3 regions of the Paenibacillus polymyxa M1 genome follow, and region 1 is predicted to be linked to each of the others. Evidence: riboswitches for the same ligand, from Rfam matches in the RefSeq annotation. Region 1 holds a riboswitch; each other region holds the start of a gene.

Region 1 (6,852 bases):
GAAGAGGCCGAGTCCTGCGCAACCAACTGGATTCGTTTGTACAGATGAATATCCTTCATCCTTCTAGTATGTATGGGCCGGTGATCCAGCCAGATTTCCCCCGAGGTCAACGACTCCAGCCCCAGAATACACTGTGCCAGCGTACTTTTGCCACTTCCGCTTTCTCCAACCAATCCAAGGCATTCTCCCTGTCGTAATTCCAGACTCACTTTCTGTATAGCCTGCTGCTCACTCTGTCTCGTGTTGAACCAGCCTTTTCTCCGTCTGCGGACAGGGTAAGCTTTGGTGACGTTCTTCAATTCCAGTATCACGGTTGCATCCTTCCTTCCGGGGTCATCTCCAGCACCCGATCTGCTATGCGGCTTATCCCCTGACGATCATGTGAAATTAACAAAATCGTGAGATCGAAATCTTCCCTCAACTGTAGAAGCAAGGCCAGAACCTTGTCGCGGTTAATAACATCCAGCGCTGTAGTAGGCTCGTCGGCAATAAAGAGGCGCGGACCAGAGCTTAACATTGCAGCCAGCAGTACCCTTTGGCACATACCTCCGCTTAGTTCAAAAGGATATGATGACAGAATATGCTCAGGATCGGCAAAACCGACCTTGCGGAGCAGAGAACACAAATAGGATTCCTGCCCTGGAATAGTACGGCCTCCAGCCAGCTCTGTGACACGATTTAGCATCAGCCGCATCCGTGACAGCACACCCTGGGGCTGCGATGCAGTGTGGGACGGGGCAGCATCAGCTTGCCCCAGCTCCTTCTGGGCGCGCATCAGGCGCCCCCCGTTCAGTCTAAGCGTATCCGTCAGCTGGGCACGGACGGTACGGATCGGATTCAGCCCGCTCAGCGATTGCTGAATGAGCAGGGCAATTTCCCCACGGCGCAGTCTTTGCCAGCGCTGTTCATGGAACGGGATAATGTCTTCCCCGTTATAGTAGATGCACCCTTGCGTAACACCAACACCTGGGTCCAGCATACCCGCGATTGCGTGTGCGGTCAGGCTTTTGCCGCATCCACTTGGCCCAGTCAAGGCTACAATTTCCCCTGGGTAGACGGAAAAGTTCACATCCCGTAATAGCGGTTTGCTTTCGCTTCCGCTGGCTCTTACACCTGTACGGCAAATCTCCAAATGTTCCACGTGTAACAACGGTTTTTGCATGTATGCTTGCTCTATCGTGTCCTTTCGCCCCGTGACTGGTCGCTCCCCCACTATTTTGCCGCCTCCTTTTCCGAAAAATGATCACCCAGAAGCTGGCAGGCAAGCACAAATAGCATAATCGCCAAACCCGGGAAGATCATAACATGCGGAGCCACCTGAAAATACGAGGTTGCATCATGCAGCATCACACCCCACTCTGGCTTGGGCGGCTGTACACCCAGTCCAAGAAAGGAGAGCCCAGCGATCATTAACACCACGCGTCCGATATCCCATACCGTATAAACCAACAATTGCGGCCATACTTGTGGCAATACATAACGCCTTAGTATGCGCACGTGTGAATTACCGAACAAACGGGCATACCGTACATAGTCCTCCTGGCAAGCTTTTTGAACCAAACTACGGATATAGCGGACATAGCCCGCCCACCGTACCGCAATAATCGCTAGAGTCATGTTGACGAAACCCGGCCCCAAAATACCCACAATCGCTACCGTTAAAATAATATCAGGAAAAGCCAGTACGCCGTCGATTCCCCGCATAATCAACTGATCCACGCGCCCTCGCACATAACCAATGAGCAAGCCTGTGGGCAGACTGATACACAGCGTAGCTACCGTAATCGCACAAGCGATTAGCACACTCGTCCGAATCCCGTAAATGAGCCGTGACAGCACATCCCGACCCAGATGATCCGTACCAAAAGGATATTTCCGACTGGGTGGTGCCAAACGGTTCAGAAGATCCACATGCAGAGGATCATGAGGGGCGGCCCATGGAGCCAGCAATCCGAGCAGCACGATCAGGCCAAACAGTGCGCCCCCTGTCAGCAAGCTTCCTCTAAAGGAAAGCCGTATCTTTTTCATTTTCAGCTTCCCCCTTAACGCAAACGCAGCCTTGGATCTATCACCGTCTGGACCACATCCACCAAACACTGAACACCTACAATTAAAAATGCAGCAAACATAACATATCCCTGAATCACCGGGTAATCCCGCTGCGTAATTGCATCTATAAAATACTTGCCCAACCCTGGCCATGAAAAAATGGTCTCTACGATGACGTTACCTGCCAGCATAAATGATAGATTCGTACCTAACAGCGTAACCATTGGCAGAACGGCATGTTTAAATAGCTCAAAAAAGAGAATATGCATACGGGAAAAACCGCGAGCCCTCGCTGCCTTCACAAAATTGCGGTCACTCAGCTCCAGCATTTGAGCGCGCAATACACGAGCTTGCACCGTTCCCAATCCTGCACCAAGCGTCAGCGCTGGGAGTACTAAATGTGTCCAGTCCTCCCTTCCCATGGATGGGAGCCAGCCCAAGCGAACGGAAAATAGATAGATTAGCAGAAAACCAAGCCAAAAAGAAGGGATCGACGATCCTAGCAAAGCGAACAGCCTGCCCAGACGATCTAGTGGACCGCTGACTTTTAGCGAGGCAGCCAGGCCCATCCCAAGCGTAAGCACCGTCATGACGGCAAAGCCCGCCAAAGCTAGCTCCACCGTAGCGGGTAGTCTGCTCCACAGTTCGTTTAGCACCGACTCCTTGGACACATATGAGGTTCCCCAATGTCCCGTGAACACATCCCGCAGCCAGTTCATATATTGAATATGAAGCGGCTCATTCAAGCCCAGTTCGTTTCGCAGCGCGGTCAGCGCCTCCCCAGAAGCAGGAACATTATGCGCGGTGAGCAAAATGAGGGCAGGGTCACCAGGGGCCAGCCTCATCAGTACAAAAGTCAGCGTGGATACAACGAATACAATGATGGGCAGCTGCGCCACACGTTCCAGTATAAAACGAATCATAGGATACGTAGCTCGTTATTCCGCAATATCAGATTGCGCTGTAATGTAGTAATACTCGATCGGATGCGGCGTAAAGCCCTCTACCCCTTTTTTCACGCCAAACACATTGTCAGGGTGTACAATGAACGACTGCGGCAAGTCTGTATTGATGATATCCAGCGCTTGCAGTGTTACCGCATTACGCTGTGCGGTATCCTTTGCCAACTTCAGGCTGTTAAGAATATCCTCCAGCGGTTTGGAAGCATAACGGCTTACATTAGCTTCACTTGTAGAGGAGTAGAACATGTCCATAAAATACTGCGGTTCCCCTGTATGGGCCGTGAGCATGCTGTACATAGCAAAATCCCAATCGTTTTTGGTCAACGCCTCGTCGATATTTTCCACCTTGCGAATTTTGACCTGGATTCCCTCATTCAGCAACTGGCTCTGAATAACCTCAGCCATGACGGATAGCTCCGGACGCTGAGGGAAGGTCAGCAGCGTAACCTCGAATGGCTTGCCCTGCTTGGACCATGTGCCTTGGGCATCCTTTTGCCAGCCATCCTTCGTCAACAACTGCTCTGCCGTTCCGTTCAATGCTTTGCGCTCAATCTTACCGAAGGGAAGGATACTCGGAAACGGGCTGCTTGCCTCCGTACCGAAGCCCCTCATGACGGCGCTCACAATGGATGCGCGCGGAATCAGACTGTCCACCACCTTACGGTTGGTCGCATCCTTGAACACAGGCGATTCCATGTTGTACACAATCATATGGGTACGCAAGGACGGAGCCGACAGCACTTGTAGCTTGTCGTTCTTTTTTAATACCCCTGCGTTATCTACCGGAATATCCGTCGCTACATCTACCTCACCGGATTGCAACGCCATCAGGCGCGAATTACCGTCCGTAATGAATTTCATCGTTGCTTCAGCCAGTCGTGCCTTTTCGCCCCAATATCCGTCATAACGCTCTACGACCAAGGATTGATCCTTGTTAAAGGCTTTGATTTTAAAAGCACCTGTCATTGCAGGGTAGCTCTGCTCATCTTTCATGGATTCCACATCCAGCACGATTGTTGACGGATCAGCCAGATTGGATGCCAGCGCTGCATTCGGTTGGTTTGTCGTAATTTTCAACGTCAGCGGGCCATTTACATCAATGGACTTCACATCCAGTAAATCCTTCGCCAGGTGACTTTTCTCGATAGAGCGCAGCAAAGATGCTTTTACGCTTACTGCATCCATACTCTTTCCATCATGAAAAGTGACCTTATCCTGCAAGCTGAACGTCCACACGTTAGGACTGTCGTGCTTCCATTCCTTGGCTAGCCAAGCCACAGGCTCCAACTTTTCATTCAAACGAATGAGTGTCTCACCGGCACCGGAACGCATCACATCCCAGCTATTGTCTCCATGCGGATCGACGCCTGACGGTTTCCACGTATACGCCATCACCAGCTTTTTACCTGCTGGAGTCTGTTGTGCAGGCGTATTCTCACCCTTGCCTGAGCTATCCTCCGTCTTCGTGGCTGTGCCGCATCCCGAAAGAGCCATAACTGCCATCAGCAGCAGCAATCCTGTACATATGAACCATGAACGCCTATTACGATTGCCTATCATCCCACATGTCCTCCTCTATCTTGTAAAATATCGTATAAACCTAACGCAAAACGCGAAAAAAGCATTCCCAACCACTTGACCAGCAGTCAGAAATGCTTTCATTATAAAATGTCAAAACTCACCTCAAAGCCAACTCCAAAAACATAGAAGGGATCAGATCGGTTTCAGACATTCCGTATGCAGCACGCCTAACCACCTCCCCAGCATCCCGTGGGTCTGACAGTGATGTCAAAACAGGCAGGTCTCCTGACTCCAGGCTTATCTTTCAGGCCTTCCCGGTTCCTCACAGTTCCAGTGGCTATTCTGAAAGCTCCAGCAGTACCCTGCTGATGCCTGTTTACAGTGGCGGGTCCGTGTCGGAATCTACCGAACTTCCCTTTTAAGTGAACACGCTCAACAACTATCTACATCGTCTCAACAAAACCTCGTATATAGAGTTGTCCGGCTCACACCTGTTTTCTTCCTTTATTCCTTTTTATTACGAATTAGGATTATCTTATTTTGTTGCTACTGGCTTGTCAACAAATGCAGCGTAATATTTTAAATTTGAATGATACGATGAGAATCAAGGCTGTGACTATTCATTGCATGCACGCAATTCACGTGCTAAAATTAGGTATAGAGATATCCACCGTATCCGTATACTAAAAAGAGCCTTCGCCGCGCCAACGGCAAAGACTCCTAGGATTTGAAAGGCTGTGGATCACCACGGCGCGCTAAATGCTTAGCTAAACCCACCGTTAGGCGCCTAACCTAATCAAGCGGTGGGTTTTCGCTTGTTCCGAAATTTCCGACGCAGCCAGCGATAAAGTTTACGAATACTAAACACCAGGCTTAGTAACGTAACCATCCAACGCAACACATCGTAGCACGACACAAGTGTGACCATCGGCTTCACCCCCTTTCGGGAAGCTGCGCCATGGTCCGAAAACATCCACCACTATAATCCGCTCTGGGTAACCCCATGCCAAACAGCCGGAAAAGAGGCTACGTCCTCTTTCCGGCTGTTTTTATCTATTTCCTATTCATCAAACCTTCTGTGGAACCTCCGAGACATTTACGCCTTTGACCGATTCACCCTGTTTTCTTGCCAAAACGATGTTCAAGACAATTGCCGTAATCGAGCCCGATACAATACCATTTTGCAGCAGCATTTTGGCAAAGCTAGGCAGTTGGTCAAACATTTGCGGCAGAACAGCTGAGCCTAGGCCTACAGCAATACTGCATGCTGCGATCAGCAGATTGCTTTCCTTCCGCAGATCTACTTCTGACAAAATAGACATACCTGATGCAGCAACCGAGCCAAACATGACGATCATTGCCCCGCCCAGCACAGCGTTAGGAATCACTGTCGTCAAGGCAGCCAGCTTAGGCAGCAAACCGAGAACGACCATGATGCCGCCCGCAGCAAAAATAACGTTACGCGATTTGACGCGAGTTAGCGAGATCAGACCCACATTTTGCGAGAAGGCCGTGTAAGGGAACGCATTAAAAATACCGCCCAGCATAATCGCAAGCCCCTCCGAACGAAGTCCATTGACGATTTGCTTTTGTTCCACCTTCTGATCAATCGCTTTACCTACTGCCAGATAAACCCCCGTAGACTCGACCATGCTGACAATATTGACGATAATCATCGTGCATACCGCCATAATGCTGAATTCTGGCTTACCAAAATAAAACGGCTGCGCAATACTCACCCATGAAGCATCCGCTACGGGAGCAAAGTGCACCATTCCCATCACATAGGCGACTACAGTACCTGCGAACAGACCAATAAGTACGGAAATCGAGCGTAAAAAGCCCTTAGCTACTCGATTGACAAGCAGAATAACCAGTAGTGTAACCAGTGCCAGCAGCAAATTACGCGGCTGTCCAAAATCCGCGCTGCCCTGACCACCCGCTACATTGTTCATCGCCACCGGAATAAGGGATAGACCGATAATCGTAACGACCGAGCCGGTAACCACTGTTGGGAAAAAGCGTAACAGTTTGCCATATAGCGGTGCCGCAAGCACCACAAATATACCGGACAAAATGATGGCACCGTACGCTGTCGCCAGATTTGAGGTCGAAGCAATTGCGATAATGGGTCCTACTGCCGTAAACGTACAGCCCAAAATGACAGGCAATCTACTTCCAAAAAAGCGTGTGCCCATAATCTGTAATAATGTAGCAATCCCGCAAGTGAATAAATCAGCAGCCACTAGATAGGCCATCTGGGCTGGCGTCAGGTGAAGTGCTCCCCCTACAATCAGAGGAACAGCAATGGCTCCGGCGT
Region 2 (6,852 bases), 230 kb from region 1:
CCACCGTGTTGTAAATCGTGTAATGGATGCCTGCGGGAAAAAGGAGGATGTACCTGCATGAAACAGTTCACAACCAGACAAATTGTGCTGCTTGGTATATTAATGGAGGTCGGTATTACTCTTATACATGCTCCAGCGCAGGCAGCAGATCACGCGAATCAGCATGCCTACTGGACCTGTGTAATTGCAGCTATTGTGCTATGCTTGCCGATTTGGGCGATGTTGAGACTCAAGCGGCGCTTTCCTGATCAGGATCTGATGCAGGCGATGGTAAGCTCTCACCCTGTGCTGGGGCGTTTACTGCTTGCAATTTACCTTATTTTATTCCTGATCATTTTTGCGCGGGATTTGAGGATTATTACCGATCTGGTGGAGGTGGTGCTTTTGCCGCTGACTCCGATTGTGGTCGTATCTCTTATTGTGCTATTGACTATGGTATTTATGGTTAAAGGTGGAATGAGTACACTCATCAATATGACCGAGATTTTTGTCCCGTTGTTGATTGTGACGCTGTTGACTATGCCGCTTTTTTTTGGAGGTAATATGGATTTTTCAATGCTGAGACCCTATTTACATCCGGAGGTAGATGGAGTGATCAAGGGTAGCTGGCGCATGCTCGGATATATGGCCGATATCATGATCGTTCCCTTTGTGATTTCTGGGAAGAGCTATAATGGACGTAGTGCATGGTTTGGGCATTTACTCGGAACCGCTATTCTGATCATGCTGGTGTTGCTGTCGGAGTTAGTGATTGGAGTTCCTATCTTGTCACGACTGTTTTATCCATCGTATGAACTGGTGCGTCAGTTGCAGCTAACGGACTTCCTGGATCGGTTCGACTTGTTCGTGGCAGCACTGACCGTACCCACCTTTCTTACGAAGATTGGAGTTGATCTGTACGTTACCAGTTTGGCGGTAAAGCGTATGTTTGCCCATGTCTGGGGGAGTCTGATGGTTTGGCCCGTAGGTTTGTTAGGTTATGTCTGTTCGTTTATGCTGTTCTCCAATATCGTACAAATTTATGATTTTAGCCGGGAATGGACTGCGGTGATGGTCATTTTTTTTGTATTCATGCCCTTCTTGCTGTGGATGTTGCTACGGCCCAAATTTAAAGGGAGTGGCAACGATGATAAGTCCTCATCTGGTAGGGAGAGGGATAGAAGTGATCAGAAAGAAGGCCAGCAGGAAAGCGAAACAGGACACACCCACTTATAAGATTACTATATTTATCGAAAAAGTAATTCTTATTTGTGTTTTGCCTCTCTGATTGTATACTTGGTAGAAAGAAATATGACTTCTACAAGGGAGGCAACAGCATGGCACAACGCATGGCAGGTAAGAGAGTCGCTCTTGCCGGTCCCCGTAAAGCAGAAGAAATGGCACTGCTAGTTATGAAGATGGGGGGCGAGCCAGTAGAGCGTCCGGCCCAGGGGACTGTTTTTCTAGATGATATCGAGCTGCGCAACGCTGTTGTATCGTGGGTGAAGAACCCTCCGGACTGGTACATCTTCACGACCGGTATGGGACTGGATGCTCTGTTCGATATGGCGGAGGATATGGGCGTGGCCGAGCAGATTATAGAGCTGCTGCAATCCTCCAACATTGCAGCACGGGGCTACAAGACGGTCAATGGACTCAAAAAGCGTGGCTTTACGCCAGCAGTACGGGACGAGGACGGAAGTTTGATCGGATTGACACGGGCCTTTGGCCCATATGATCTGAAGGGGAAGGAAGTGCTGTTGCAACTGCATGGAGACCCGGCCCCCCGGTTGGTAGAGTGGCTGGATAAGCAGGGCGCAGTGACCCGCCAAGTACTTCCTTATAAGCATATCCCACCTGAAGAAGCAAAATTGCAGGCGTTACTAGATGATGTTATAAACCGTACGATTGATGCCGTTACGTTCACGAGTGGCCCACAAATCCGGTTCTTGGCCCAATATGCGAGAGGGCAAAATCGATTTGAGGATTTACTGGAAGCTTTTCGTGAAGATGTAATTGCTGTTTCGGTAGGCAAGGTGACCGCACAATCCATTTTGGAAGAAGGGATTGAACGAGTCGTGTTTCCAACTGAAGAGCGCATGGGTGCGATGATGGTGGAGCTGGGCAAATATTTTGAACATAGTGATTCGGTGAATGGCTGTGGTCTGAAGAGCGTGAACGGTCATTTGAAATGAGCTAGAAATGATAATGCAGTAAGCTAAAATGAACTTATATTTACGAATACAGAGTAAAATAGAGATAAGGGCCTTCGAGGTCTTTATCTTTTTTTGTTGGACATGCATCGACAAAGTTTTTTGTTATAGCGAAAATATTTATCTAATATAATGAATAAGTTTCGATGCATGATATTGAGGACAGGAGCTGAGACGTTTATGAATTCTATTTGTGTATTTGCAGGGTCCAGACCTGGACATTCATCGGTATATGTTGAGGCCGCAGGCAAGCTGGGTGAAGCTATGGCTCGCCAGCATATCCGTCTAATTTATGGTGGCTCCAGCAGGGGGCTGATGGGTAAAGTAGCGGATGAACTGCTGGCGGGTGACGGTCAGGTCACCGGCATTATGCCCACCCTGTTATTCGATGCAGAGATCATTCATCAGGGAGTTACCGAGTTTATTGAGGTAGCAAGCATGCATGAACGTAAAGCGGCGATGAGTGAGATGGCCGATGCGTTTATAGCCCTTCCGGGTGGCTTGGGAACCTTTGAGGAGTTGTTCGAGGTATTGTGCTGGGCGCAAATCGGCATACATCGCAAGCCCATTGGGCTGCTGAATGTGAATGGATATTTTGACCCGTTGATAGAAATGGTACGTCATAGCGTGCAGGAAGGGTTTACCGGAGCTGATCATCCAGCACTACTGAGTATCTCTGCGGACCCGGATGAATTGCTGCATATGCTGAAAAATAAGGCAGAGAACTTGAAATAAAGCTTTTTTCGTGCTTGCACAACTGATTGAGGCAAGGTTATGATAAGACCCATAATCAAATAGCGGACAGACAAGGTGCCTTTGCGGTTGAGCAAAGGGTAACAGGGAATCGGGTGCAAGTCCCGAGCGGTCCCGCCACTGTAAGGAAGAGGATTCTTTTAAATGGTCACTCGTACAAAACGGGGAAGACGAAAGAATCCGTTGATGCCAAGCCAGGAGACCTACCTTGATCTGTATGCACCGTTAACCTTCGCGGAGAGGATGGGTGTACGAAATCAGGAAATCAGGCACACGTTGCTTTTTCCATGTTGGTTACAGGTTTGCGTGGATATGAACGTGCAGCAGCGTTTGAAGCGCAAACAAAACAGATGGAAAACAACGGCAGGCTGGAGGAAGACAAGACTGTCCTCTTACGCTGTTTCGTCTGATGAGAGAGATACGTACATAGGAACCCCATCCGGGCAGGATGGGGTTTTTTCGAGTTACAGGATGCCACAAATTATTGAAATAGATAGTATAGCTGCCCTGAAAAGGATGATAGGAGGAGCACGATGAGCCCATTAGGAAAATTGCTAGTGATTGGATTTGGACCAGGAGATATGGAACATATCACAAAACGTGCATTGGATGCGCTGGCCGAAAGTGAGGTCATTATCGGCTACAATACCTACGTTGATTTGATCTGTCCCTTGTTGAACGGACAGGAGATTGTACGCACAGGGATGACAGAGGAAGTAAGCCGTGCGCAGGAGGCGGTTCGCCAAGCAGAGATGGGCAAGAAGGTAGCCGTCATTTCCAGTGGAGATGCTGGGGTCTATGGCATGGCAGGGCTAGTGTACGAAGTGCTGATGCAAAAAGGCTGGCGTCGCGAGGACGGGGTTGAGGTGGAAGTTGTGCCGGGGATCTCGGCTATTCAATCCTGTGCTTCGTTATTGGGAGCGCCAGTTATGCATGATGCTTGCACGATCAGTTTGAGTGATCATCTGACCCCGTGGGAAACAATCGTGAAGCGTGTAGAAGCTGCGGCTTCGGCTGATTTTGTGATTGCATTATACAACCCGCGTAGTGGTCGGCGTACCCGCCAGATTGTGGAGACGCAGTCCATTTTGCTTCGTTACCGTGATCCGCAGACTCCGGTTGGGCTGGTGAAGAGTGCTTATCGTGAACGTCAGCAGGTTATTGTGACGACGCTGGAAGATATGCTGAACCATGATATCGGGATGCTGACGACCGTAATCATCGGCAATTCCTCGACGACAGTGTATGACGGCTTAATCGTGACTCCACGCGGCTATCAGCGTAAATACACGCTGGACGCGACCGAACAGGTGCTCAAACCGCATCAGCGGCTTCGCACGGAAGCGGAGCCGTGGTCGCTGGGCGCGCAAGAGGATCGCGCGCTGAGTGCACCGCAGGGAGGCGGAACTCTGACTGCGCCTACTGAGCCTTCCGCGAGCGGTGCTGCGGTTGCGACGCAAGCACGTCCGCAAGCGATGGCTGCTGTACAGGTGACGCCTGCGAAGCAAACCGGAGCGGCCCCAGCATCGCTGGCAGCAGAGGCGCTCGGTCGCCTTGCTGTTGGCGGCAAGCTGCCAGGCGAAGCCAACGCTCGCTGGAGCGGGCAAGCGCCTACCGCCCAGAGCGCCGTTGGAACGGCAGCAGGGGCCGGAGCAGGAGCTGCGGCTGGGAAGGCACCAGGCGGCTTTGGCAAGCCAGCGCTGTTTGAAGTGGGGGTTTCCCCGGGCGTGGGAAACAAGAAGTTCACTGCTCGGCAGATGGCACTGCTCGCCGAGGTAGCGGGTGATGACGGCGAGCTGGAATACACGCCAGATCATCAGATTGTGCTGCGCGTGCCGTGCCTAGACCCCGAGGAACTGGTCGGACAGTTGCGGGATGAACAATTCATTGTCATGCCGATCGGCGATGTGTTTAAGGTCAAGGCATGCGACTTCTGCAATATGGAGAAGGATGACGCAGTGCCTGTGGCTGAGCACCTACAGGTTGTACTCGGCGGATTACAGGCACCCAAGGAAACGAGCATTGCTTTGAACGGATGCGGCATGGCCTGCTATGGAGCGGTACTGGAGGATATCGGAATTGTCTACCGCAAGGGAGGATATGATCTTTTCCTCGGCGGCAAAAAATTCGGCCGTAATGCTCATGCCGCTCAGTCCGTAGCGGAAGGAATTCCGGGTGATCAGATTACGGACATCGTGGAGAGTATTATCGCTGAATACAAGGAAAAAGGGCATCCGAACGAGCGTTTTCATAAGTTTTTCAAACGTGTAGGCATCGTTGCGGGTTTCCGGCATGAAGATGCACCGGCAACAGTAGAAGTGAACGCGGTTTGTGGTGATTAGTCGGTTGGTAGGCTTGATGAACCGGATACAAGCATATATATAAAATAGGGCGTATGTAGACTATCCCTATAAATGAGGAGGAACAAACAGCAGTGGATGCAATATTGTTGGTTGGACATGGAAGTCGGGACCCAGAGGGTAATCAGGAACTGCTGGAATTTGCACAGGCGGTGGCAGATCGGGCGCCAGGTACGTGTGTAGAGACCTGTTTCCTAGAGTTGGCACGCCCTAGTATTGCCGAAGGAGTACAGGCGTGTGTGGAGAAAGGGGCGACACGTGTCGTTCTTATTCCGATTATTTTGTTCGCAGCAGTGCACGCCAAAATTGATATCCCGATGGCTATTGATCGGGCAAAGGCAAAATATCCGCAGGTGGAATTTGTATACGGACGCCCGATTGGCGTTCACGAGAAAATCGTTAGCATACTGCTGGACCGCTTGAAAGAGACCCGTCCGGTTGCCGTTCCAGCGGGGATGCATAGCACGGTGGAGGCATCTGCCGAGGTATCCAACGAAGAGACAGCGGTACTTGTATTAGGACGCGGAAGTAGCGATCCAGATGCGAACAGTGACTTTTTCAAAATCACCCGTATGCTGTGGGAGAAGCTTTCTTATACATGGATAGAAAGCAGCTTTATCGGTGTGACGCAGCCTTCTTTTCCCGATGGATTGGAGCGTTGTGTACGATTGGGGGCCAAAAAGATTATCGTGCTTCCGTATTTTCTGTTCACTGGGGTGCTGATTAAGCGCATCGAAGAAATGACCCAGGAATTTGCTGAGGCTCACCCTGCATTACAAGTGGAAATGGGCGGATATTTTGGCTTCCATCCTCAATTGGTTGAGCTGGTGCTGGAGCGAGCTAATGAAGGCTTGTTCGGTAAGGTTACGGCTAATTGTGATAACTGCCAGTTCCGTCTGGAAGCTCAGGAGCATCACCATCATCACCACGACCATGACCACGACCACCATCACCAGCATGATCACGATAACGACCACGACCATCATCACGATCATGATCACCATGCACATGAGCATGATCATCATCACGAGCACCATACACATCACCACGCTCACGATCATGTCCATGCTCACAGCCATAATGACCATGATCACGATCATTCACATACGCCGTCTGTAGTGAACGTAACCGGGCAGGTGAATGGCTCATGATTTTCATGCTGTGTGGAACGAGCGATGCACGGGAATTGGCGCTGCAAATTCGTGACATTGGCTTTAATGTATTGACTTCGGTCGTAACCGAAAGCGCGGCGGCCAGCTTGTCCGAAGCAGGACTGGACGTGCGTACAGGCCGAATGACAGCCGACGAAATGGGTGCAATGATTCGGGAGAAGGGGATACAGGCTGTTGTTGATGCCAGTCATCCTTTTGCAGAGGAAGCACATGCGAATGCGATGGCAGCCGCTCGCGAGTCGGGGGTTCCTTATATCCGCTACGAGCGGACGGGACTAGTGTATGACAATCATCCGTTGCTCCATATCGTTCCTTCCTATGAAGAAGCGGCATTAGAAGCGAAGCAACTCAAAGGCTCTGTCATGCTTACGACGG
Region 3 (6,852 bases), 1.7 Mb from region 1:
AGTAACTTCTTTCTGGTCATTAATGAGAGTATCATCAATATCAATGGCAATTAATTTATACATATCGGTATCTCTCCTTTATCTCTATCATGGGGCAATATTAAAATTGTATCTTATAATATTCAAAATGACAATATTGCATTGAAAAAGGGACGCCGCCCATAAGAGCCTGTCCCCTTATAACCACTGAAGTATTGGCTTGAAACCATGGGAAAAAGTAACGCTTAGTCTTCCAAAAATACAAGTCCAACAAAGTCGTCCAGCTCAATATTACCAAAGTAATGCTTCAAATCGAGAGAGGATAAGGCTTGACGGACCTCACCTTCATCATAACGCTTGCCGCGCAGGATATTTTCAATATCAGCGACATCACCTACACCGAAGAAATCCCCGTAAATTTTAATATCACGGATGTAGCCTTCCTTCAGATCCATGCGGATATCTATAATACCGACCGGGAATTTACGTGTGTGCTTGATATTGCTCTCGGGGGATAGACCGTAGTTCCAATCCCACGATTGATAGCGCTCTTTGGAGATTTCATGGATTTTAGCCCAATCCGCATCGGTGAGCTTATATTGAGGCACCTGATCCAATTCTGAGCCAAAGATGGACCGCAGCAGTTCCTCGCGAAATTGTTCTATGGTCATCTCACGGTCCATCAGTTCGCTGATGTTAGCCACGCGACTACGGACGGATTTTGTGCTTTTGGATTTGAATTTTTCGGGATTGGCGTGCAACGATGCAGCCACATTGTCCAGATTCAAATTGAACATCAATGTACCATGGCTGAACATACGTCCACGTGTAGCAAATTGAGCGTTTCCTGAAATTTTACGTTCTCCGACTTGCAGATCGTTGCGTCCTGTCATTTCGGCTTCTACTCCCATTTGGCGGAGGGCGTCAATCACAGGTTGCGTAAATTTGAGGAAATTATGGAAGGACTCCCCATTATCCTTGGTAATGAAGCTGAAATTTAAGTTACCGAGATCATGATATACAGCCCCGCCGCCGGACAGGCGACGAACAACTTGAATATTGTTGTCTCTCACAAACTCAGCGTTGATTTCTTCAACGGTGTTTTGATGCTTGCCTATAATAATAGAAGGCTGATTAATGTAAAACAGCAGGTAGCTGTCGTCCAGCGGTAGATGCTTGAGCGCGTATTCCTCAATAGCAAGATTAATGGCTGGATCGTGTATGCCCTGGTTGTCGATGAACAGCATGTCCATTCCTCCGTATATAAACTGTGTAATTTATGTGTGCCTCCCTCTATTGTAACCCAAGTGAGCCATGTACAAAAGCTCATTTGCATTGACGGGACGCAAAAAGCAGCCTCATAATGGATCTAAATGATTGGAAACGGCCGGAAAGGATGAGAGGCAATGATAGAGGTTTACGGTCATGGCGGGGACAGGGAGACGGCTGCCGCGACATTTGGTGGAGCTGCTGCGGATTTTGTGGATTTTAGTGCGAATATTAATCCGCTCGGTCCGCCACCGGAGGTGCTTGAGGCGCTGCAAAGCTCATTGGACACGGTGATTCGCTATCCAGACCCTGGACACCGCCATTTTAAAAATATGCTGGCACGGCGGCTGCAGGTTCCACCGGAGGCTTTGAGCATCGGTAACGGCGCGGCTGAAAGCATGGCGCTCTTGCTATTAGGGCTGGCACCCAAGCGTGTGGGTACAGTGGAGCCGTGTTTTTCGGAATATGCCGAGCTGGCTGGCAAATTCGGAGCCGAGATCCATCGGGTATACGGGAAGGCTTCGCTTCAATGGAAGGCAGACGTGGAGGACATCCTTCAGCTCATGGAGCAGGTAGATGTATTGTTCCTTGGGCAGCCGAATAATCCAAACGGTGTGCAATATGGTGAGCAGGAGCTATATGAACTGGCAGAGGCGGCTGGCAGAACGGGTACCGTGTTAGTGGTGGATGAAGCCTTTATTGATTTTATCCCACTGGAACGGCAAATCTCATTATTGCCTGTGCTGGAACGCTATCCTCATGTGATTTTGATCCGATCGATGACCAAATTTTATGCCATTCCTGGCTTACGATTGGGCTATGCGATTGCTCATCCGGACTATATCCGGCAAATGACGGCCAAACAGGTGACCTGGAGCGTTAATGGACTGGCGTTGCTGGCTGGAGAGGCGTGTCTGAGAAGTGGGCAAGCTTATGAGCGCCGCACACAGGAACTGATTGCTACGGAGCGCAGTCGCTTACTGGCTGCCTTGGCGGAATGGGGCTGTGGTGTCGTTCCCGGCGAAGCCAATTACGTGCTAGCAAGGGCGCCGGGAACGTGGAGTGCATCGGCTATTCAGCAGGCGCTTGGACAACGCGGGATTCTTATACGTAGCTGTGCCATGTATCCTGGACTGTCAGCGAGCCATTTTCGAATTGCGGTTAAGGACGCCGAAGCCAACAATATGCTGCTGTCTGCACTGAGTGAAGTGCTGGAGGAGGAGCGGCGTGATCGTTAGCTTGGTTATCATGGCAGCCTATCTGCTGGACAGGCTAATCGGTGATCCGAGATGGTTGCCGCATCCAGTCATCGGGATGGGACATGCCATTTCAGCATTGGAAAAAGCGATTCGCCGTAAGGTCCGCAGTGACCGAGGACTGAAACGTGCGGGCATACTGCTTCCATTTATTGTGGCTGGGGGTTCCTTTGTGCTTGCCTGGGGGCTGTTGCGTGTGCTTGCCTGGATTCACCCGTGGTTGTCTGTCGTTGTAGAAATTGTTCTGATTGCAACTACGATTGCTTCCAAAGGTCTAAAGGACGCAGGGATGGCAGTATACCGAGCGTTGCAGGCGAATGACCTGACTGGGGCACGTCGGGAGCTAGGCATGATTGTCGGAAGGGATACGCAGCAGCTTGACGAGCCCGAAATTGTGCGCGGTACCGTCGAAACGGTCGCTGAAAATATCGTGGACGCCATTATTTCCCCGCTTTTTTATGCCCTGATCGGGGGAGCACCCTTGGCACTGGCATATCGTGCCGTAAACACGCTCGATTCAATGGTTGGCTACAAAAATGAAAAGTACCTGCATTTAGGCTGGGCCTCGGCACGGCTGGATGATGTAGCTAACTACATTCCGGCTCGCATGACAGCAGTTATGCTAGTGATAGCGTCGTGGTTGTATCGGCTGGATGCTGCAAGAAGCTGGCGGACAATCAAGCGGGATGCCCGTCTGCATCCAAGCCCAAATAGCGGATTTCCCGAATCAGCGGTGGCAGGTGCCCTAGGGATTCGTCTCGGTGGCTATAATGTGTATCACGGCATACGCTCCTTTCGGGCATATATGGGCGAAGGGATACGACCGCTGGAGTCGAAGGATATCCGGCATACGATCCGGCTGATGTTCGCCGTATCCACTATGTTTGTAGGGTTATGTTTGATGGGAGCTGCAGGGTGTTTTGCCTTGGGATGGATGCAGTGAGGAGTGACACGATTTTGAAACAAGATACAGAAGGAAAAAGAGTGCGAGAAAGTGCACCAAGTCCGAACTCACAACAGGTTAGTAAGCCGAATGATGCTAAAGAAGATCTGCAGTGGGACATGGAGCTCGTGCTAGTTCGTCATGGCACGACCTTATGGAATAAGGAACATCGATATCTGGGACATGCCGACTTGGGTTTGCTGTCGGGAGCAGAGCAGGAGTTAAAGACTTTACAGAAAAAATTGCAGGGACATTCCTTTGCTCGAATCTATTGCAGCGACTTGATGCGATGTCGCCAGACCTTGCAGATCATTTTGCCGGAGTCAGCATTGACGTCTGAATGTTCCCTCTCTGCTATGCCTCCTATCATGGAACCACATCTGCGAGAACTTCACTTTGGTGAGTGGGATGGAAAAACGTATGACATGCTTAAGGATGTGGCGTTGTATCGCGCTTGGATTGATGAGCCGCAACAATTCACCCCACCTGGAGGAGAGCCTTGGATTCATTTTGTGAATCGTCTGCGTGAATTCCTAGACTCTCTGTTTGCGTGGCGCATTGCTTTGGAAGTTCAGCCAATGGAGTCGAATGCTGCGCCGTCCTCTGTTTTGATTGTCACGCATGGTGGTGTAATTCGTCAGTTGGCTTGTATGCTTATGCCTGGCCATGATTTTTGGAGTCTGAATCCGAAGCCGGGAGAAGCATTTAGGATTCAGTTAAGGTTGACAGGACCGCACAATTGTATAGCAAGATTGCTTTCTCATTAGGTTAAACAAGGCGAATAAAGCGACTGCTTGGGTTGTAAGCTAACTCTTTTTAACCTATAATCATCAAGTAAAAGAACGGCTTGACTACCACTACATCAAATATCCAGCAGACGAGGTCGGCGCTATGTGAGGAACTTGCTTTCCTTTATTGCGCTGTTAAAAGGGAAGTCGGTGTGAGTCCGACGCGGTCCCGCCACTGTAAATGGAAACATGCTCATTAGCCCTGTTTTATGTGCCGCCAAGCATATGAAAGAATATCAGGACATGCATTTTCCATAAGTCAGGATACCTGCCCGTCCGCCTGTCACCATAATCCTTCGAGGAAAGGATGACGTGTTCGCAGTGACTGTCCATGCGGAAAGAAGCTGCCCGCCTGCGCACGATCTGTGCTAACGTGACCCCTGTGTCCTGATATGAGGATGCGGGGGTTTTTGATAGGAAAAGAAGGCTGGAATGAGAAAATATCGGATGAAGTTCAAGTAACGCTCTTAACGATTTTTGTATGAAAGGGTGCAAATCATGGCAGGAAAAAAAATAAAGGTATGGACTACAGGTCTATTGGCGCTGATATTGGCAGTTGGGCTGAGTGCATGTGGCGCGAATGGAAAAAATGCACAAAATAAAGAGGGCCAAGCTTCTTCACAGCAGCCGGGACAGACCGTAACCGCACAAGTGCCTCCGGGCAAAACGGTTTACCCGCTAACGCTTAAGGATGCAACAGGACAGGAATTTACATTTAAAAAAGCACCGGATAAGATCGTTTCCGTCTCCCCGGCAGAAACCGAGGCGCTGTTCGCTATCGGACTGGATAAGGAAATTGTTGGTGTATCCGACTACTCTGATTACCCGGAGGCAGCTACGAAAAAGCCTAAAATGGGCGGTATTATGAAACCGAACGAAGAGGCGATCATTGCTGCGAACCCGGAAGTTGTTTTTGCAGGGATTTCACTTAGTGAACAGGCTACGACTAAGCTGCGTGACATGGGAATTATGATTTTTAAAACTGAACCGAAAACAGTTGAAGATGTCATAGCTAACATCGAATTGTATGGGAAAATCACCGATCATCAGAAAGAAGCGAGAGCGGTGACTGACAAGATGAGAGCAGATGTAGCAGAAGTGAAAGAAGGAGTTAAAAATATCGGCAAAGGGCAGAAGCTGCGGGTATACGTCGAGTTTTCACCAGGCTGGACAGTGGGTAAAGGCGAGTTTATGGACGAGCTGATTACATTAGCAGGTGGTGAAAATGTAGGTGCTACGCAGAAGGGGTGGTACCAAATCAGTGAGGAAAATATTATAGCTGCAAACCCTGACGTGATTTTGTACAGTAAAAGTGTGAAGGACGACAAAACAGGCCAGACCCTCGGAGATATCATTAAAGCTCGCAGTGGATGGGATCAAATATCGGCTGTTCGTAACCATCGTGTATTTGCCGTGGATGATAATTTGATCAGTCGTCCGGGGCCACGCGTAACGGAAGGGCTCAAGGAAGTGGCTAAGGGCGTGTACCCTGAAATTTTCAAATGAACCGTAGACTGATCGGTTTTGGGGGGACAGGTCTTGTCTTGCTGCTGCTGACGCTGCTACTCTGTCTTGGCATCGGCTCGGTCAGTCTTCCGGTCAGCCAGATCACAGGTATTTTGATCAACCACCTACCGTGGTTAGGTGATACGTTTACACCGGATTGGAATACATCCTCAGAGCAGATCATTTTGAAGGTCAGATTGCCACGGGTGTTACTGGGAATGTTGGTTGGAGCAGCGCTGGCGCTGGCGGGAGCCGGATTTCAGGGTGTGTTGCGTAATCCCTTGGCTGATCCGTATACCCTTGGGGTATCCTCGGGAGCTTCGGTCGGAGCAGCAGTACTGATTTATTGGGGGCTTCAATTTTCATTTGTGGGTATATGGACGCTTCCGCTAGTTGCATTTATAACCGGCATGCTGACGCTGTGGATGGTGTTGACGTTGGCGCGTGAAGGTGGGAAAATTCCGACCCAAAGCCTCATTTTATCAGGTGTGGTGATGCAATTTTTTGGGGGAGCCATTGTTTCTTTTCTGGCAGCCATGTCGAAGGAAACAGTCAATGAAATATTGTACTGGACGATGGGAAGTCTCAGTCTGCGAGGTTGGTCATATACGGGAATTCTTTTACCTTACGTGATCGTTGGGCTGGTGTTTCTATGGAACCGGGCACGGGTGCTGAATATTCTGGCTTTGGGAGAACGTCAAGCGGCTCATATGGGGGTTCATGTAGATGCGACGAAGCTATCTGTCCTGATCATATCTACCTTGCTGACAGCTGCCGCTGTCTCGGTATGTGGAGTCATTGGCTTTGTTGGACTTGTTGTGCCTCATATCATTCGTCTGATGGCAGGTCCCGATTACCGGATGATTGTTCCGTTATCTGCACTGGGTGGAGCTATTTTTATGGCTTGGGCAGATACGGCGGCTCGCACGTTGTTGGCCCCAATGGAAATTCCTCTGGGCGTTATGACGGCCTTTGTTGGGGCACCATTCTTCGCGTATCTCCTGTACCGGAACAAGAAGCTACGCAGGGGGGATCTGTTGTGACCAAACAAAGTGAATTACAGAAGGTGTATGATCGGGCGCTAGAGGTAGCAGGCCTGACCCGTGCTTAT

Evidence for each region. Region 1 has a riboswitch for cobalamin ahead of PPM_RS25580 (ABC transporter substrate-binding protein). Riboswitches for the same ligand answer to the same signal wherever they lie in the genome.
Region 2: linked by a shared signal. The riboswitch ahead of cobJ (precorrin-3B C(17)-methyltransferase) and the one ahead of PPM_RS25580 (ABC transporter substrate-binding protein) in region 1 are both predicted to bind cobalamin.
Region 3: linked by a shared signal. The riboswitch ahead of PPM_RS06625 (ABC transporter substrate-binding protein) and the one ahead of PPM_RS25580 (ABC transporter substrate-binding protein) in region 1 are both predicted to bind cobalamin.

What each region holds. Positions count from the first base shown of each region.
Region 1 is NC_017542.1:5,692,728-5,699,579, forward strand. It holds gene PPM_RS25560 (ABC transporter ATP-binding protein) at 1-311, opposite strand, end outside; gene PPM_RS25565 (ATP-binding cassette domain-containing protein) at 308-1,213, opposite strand; gene nikC (nickel transporter permease) at 1,213-2,028, opposite strand; gene nikB (nickel ABC transporter permease) at 2,043-2,972, opposite strand; gene PPM_RS25580 (ABC transporter substrate-binding protein) at 2,988-4,571, opposite strand; cobalamin riboswitch at 4,790-4,994, opposite strand; gene PPM_RS25585 (nucleobase:cation symporter-2 family protein) at 5,600-6,852, opposite strand, start outside.
Region 2 is NC_017542.1:5,461,818-5,468,669, reverse strand. It holds gene PPM_RS24585 (hypothetical protein) at 1-14, shown strand, start outside; gene PPM_RS24580 (GerAB/ArcD/ProY family transporter) at 58-1,215, shown strand; gene PPM_RS24575 (uroporphyrinogen-III synthase) at 1,317-2,174, shown strand; gene PPM_RS24570 (TIGR00730 family Rossman fold protein) at 2,373-2,927, shown strand; cobalamin riboswitch at 2,984-3,171, shown strand; gene cobJ (precorrin-3B C(17)-methyltransferase) at 3,479-5,287, shown strand; gene PPM_RS24555 (sirohydrochlorin chelatase) at 5,380-6,456, shown strand; gene cobK (precorrin-6A reductase) at 6,453-6,852, shown strand, end outside.
Region 3 is NC_017542.1:1,514,803-1,521,654, forward strand. It holds gene PPM_RS06600 (Cof-type HAD-IIB family hydrolase) at 1-63, opposite strand, end outside; gene PPM_RS06605 (lipoate--protein ligase) at 225-1,226, opposite strand; gene cobD (threonine-phosphate decarboxylase CobD) at 1,386-2,486, shown strand; gene cbiB (adenosylcobinamide-phosphate synthase CbiB) at 2,476-3,447, shown strand; gene PPM_RS06620 (histidine phosphatase family protein) at 3,462-4,214, shown strand; cobalamin riboswitch at 4,315-4,526, shown strand; gene PPM_RS06625 (ABC transporter substrate-binding protein) at 4,734-5,741, shown strand; gene PPM_RS06630 (FecCD family ABC transporter permease) at 5,738-6,784, shown strand; gene PPM_RS06635 (ABC transporter ATP-binding protein) at 6,781-6,852, shown strand, end outside.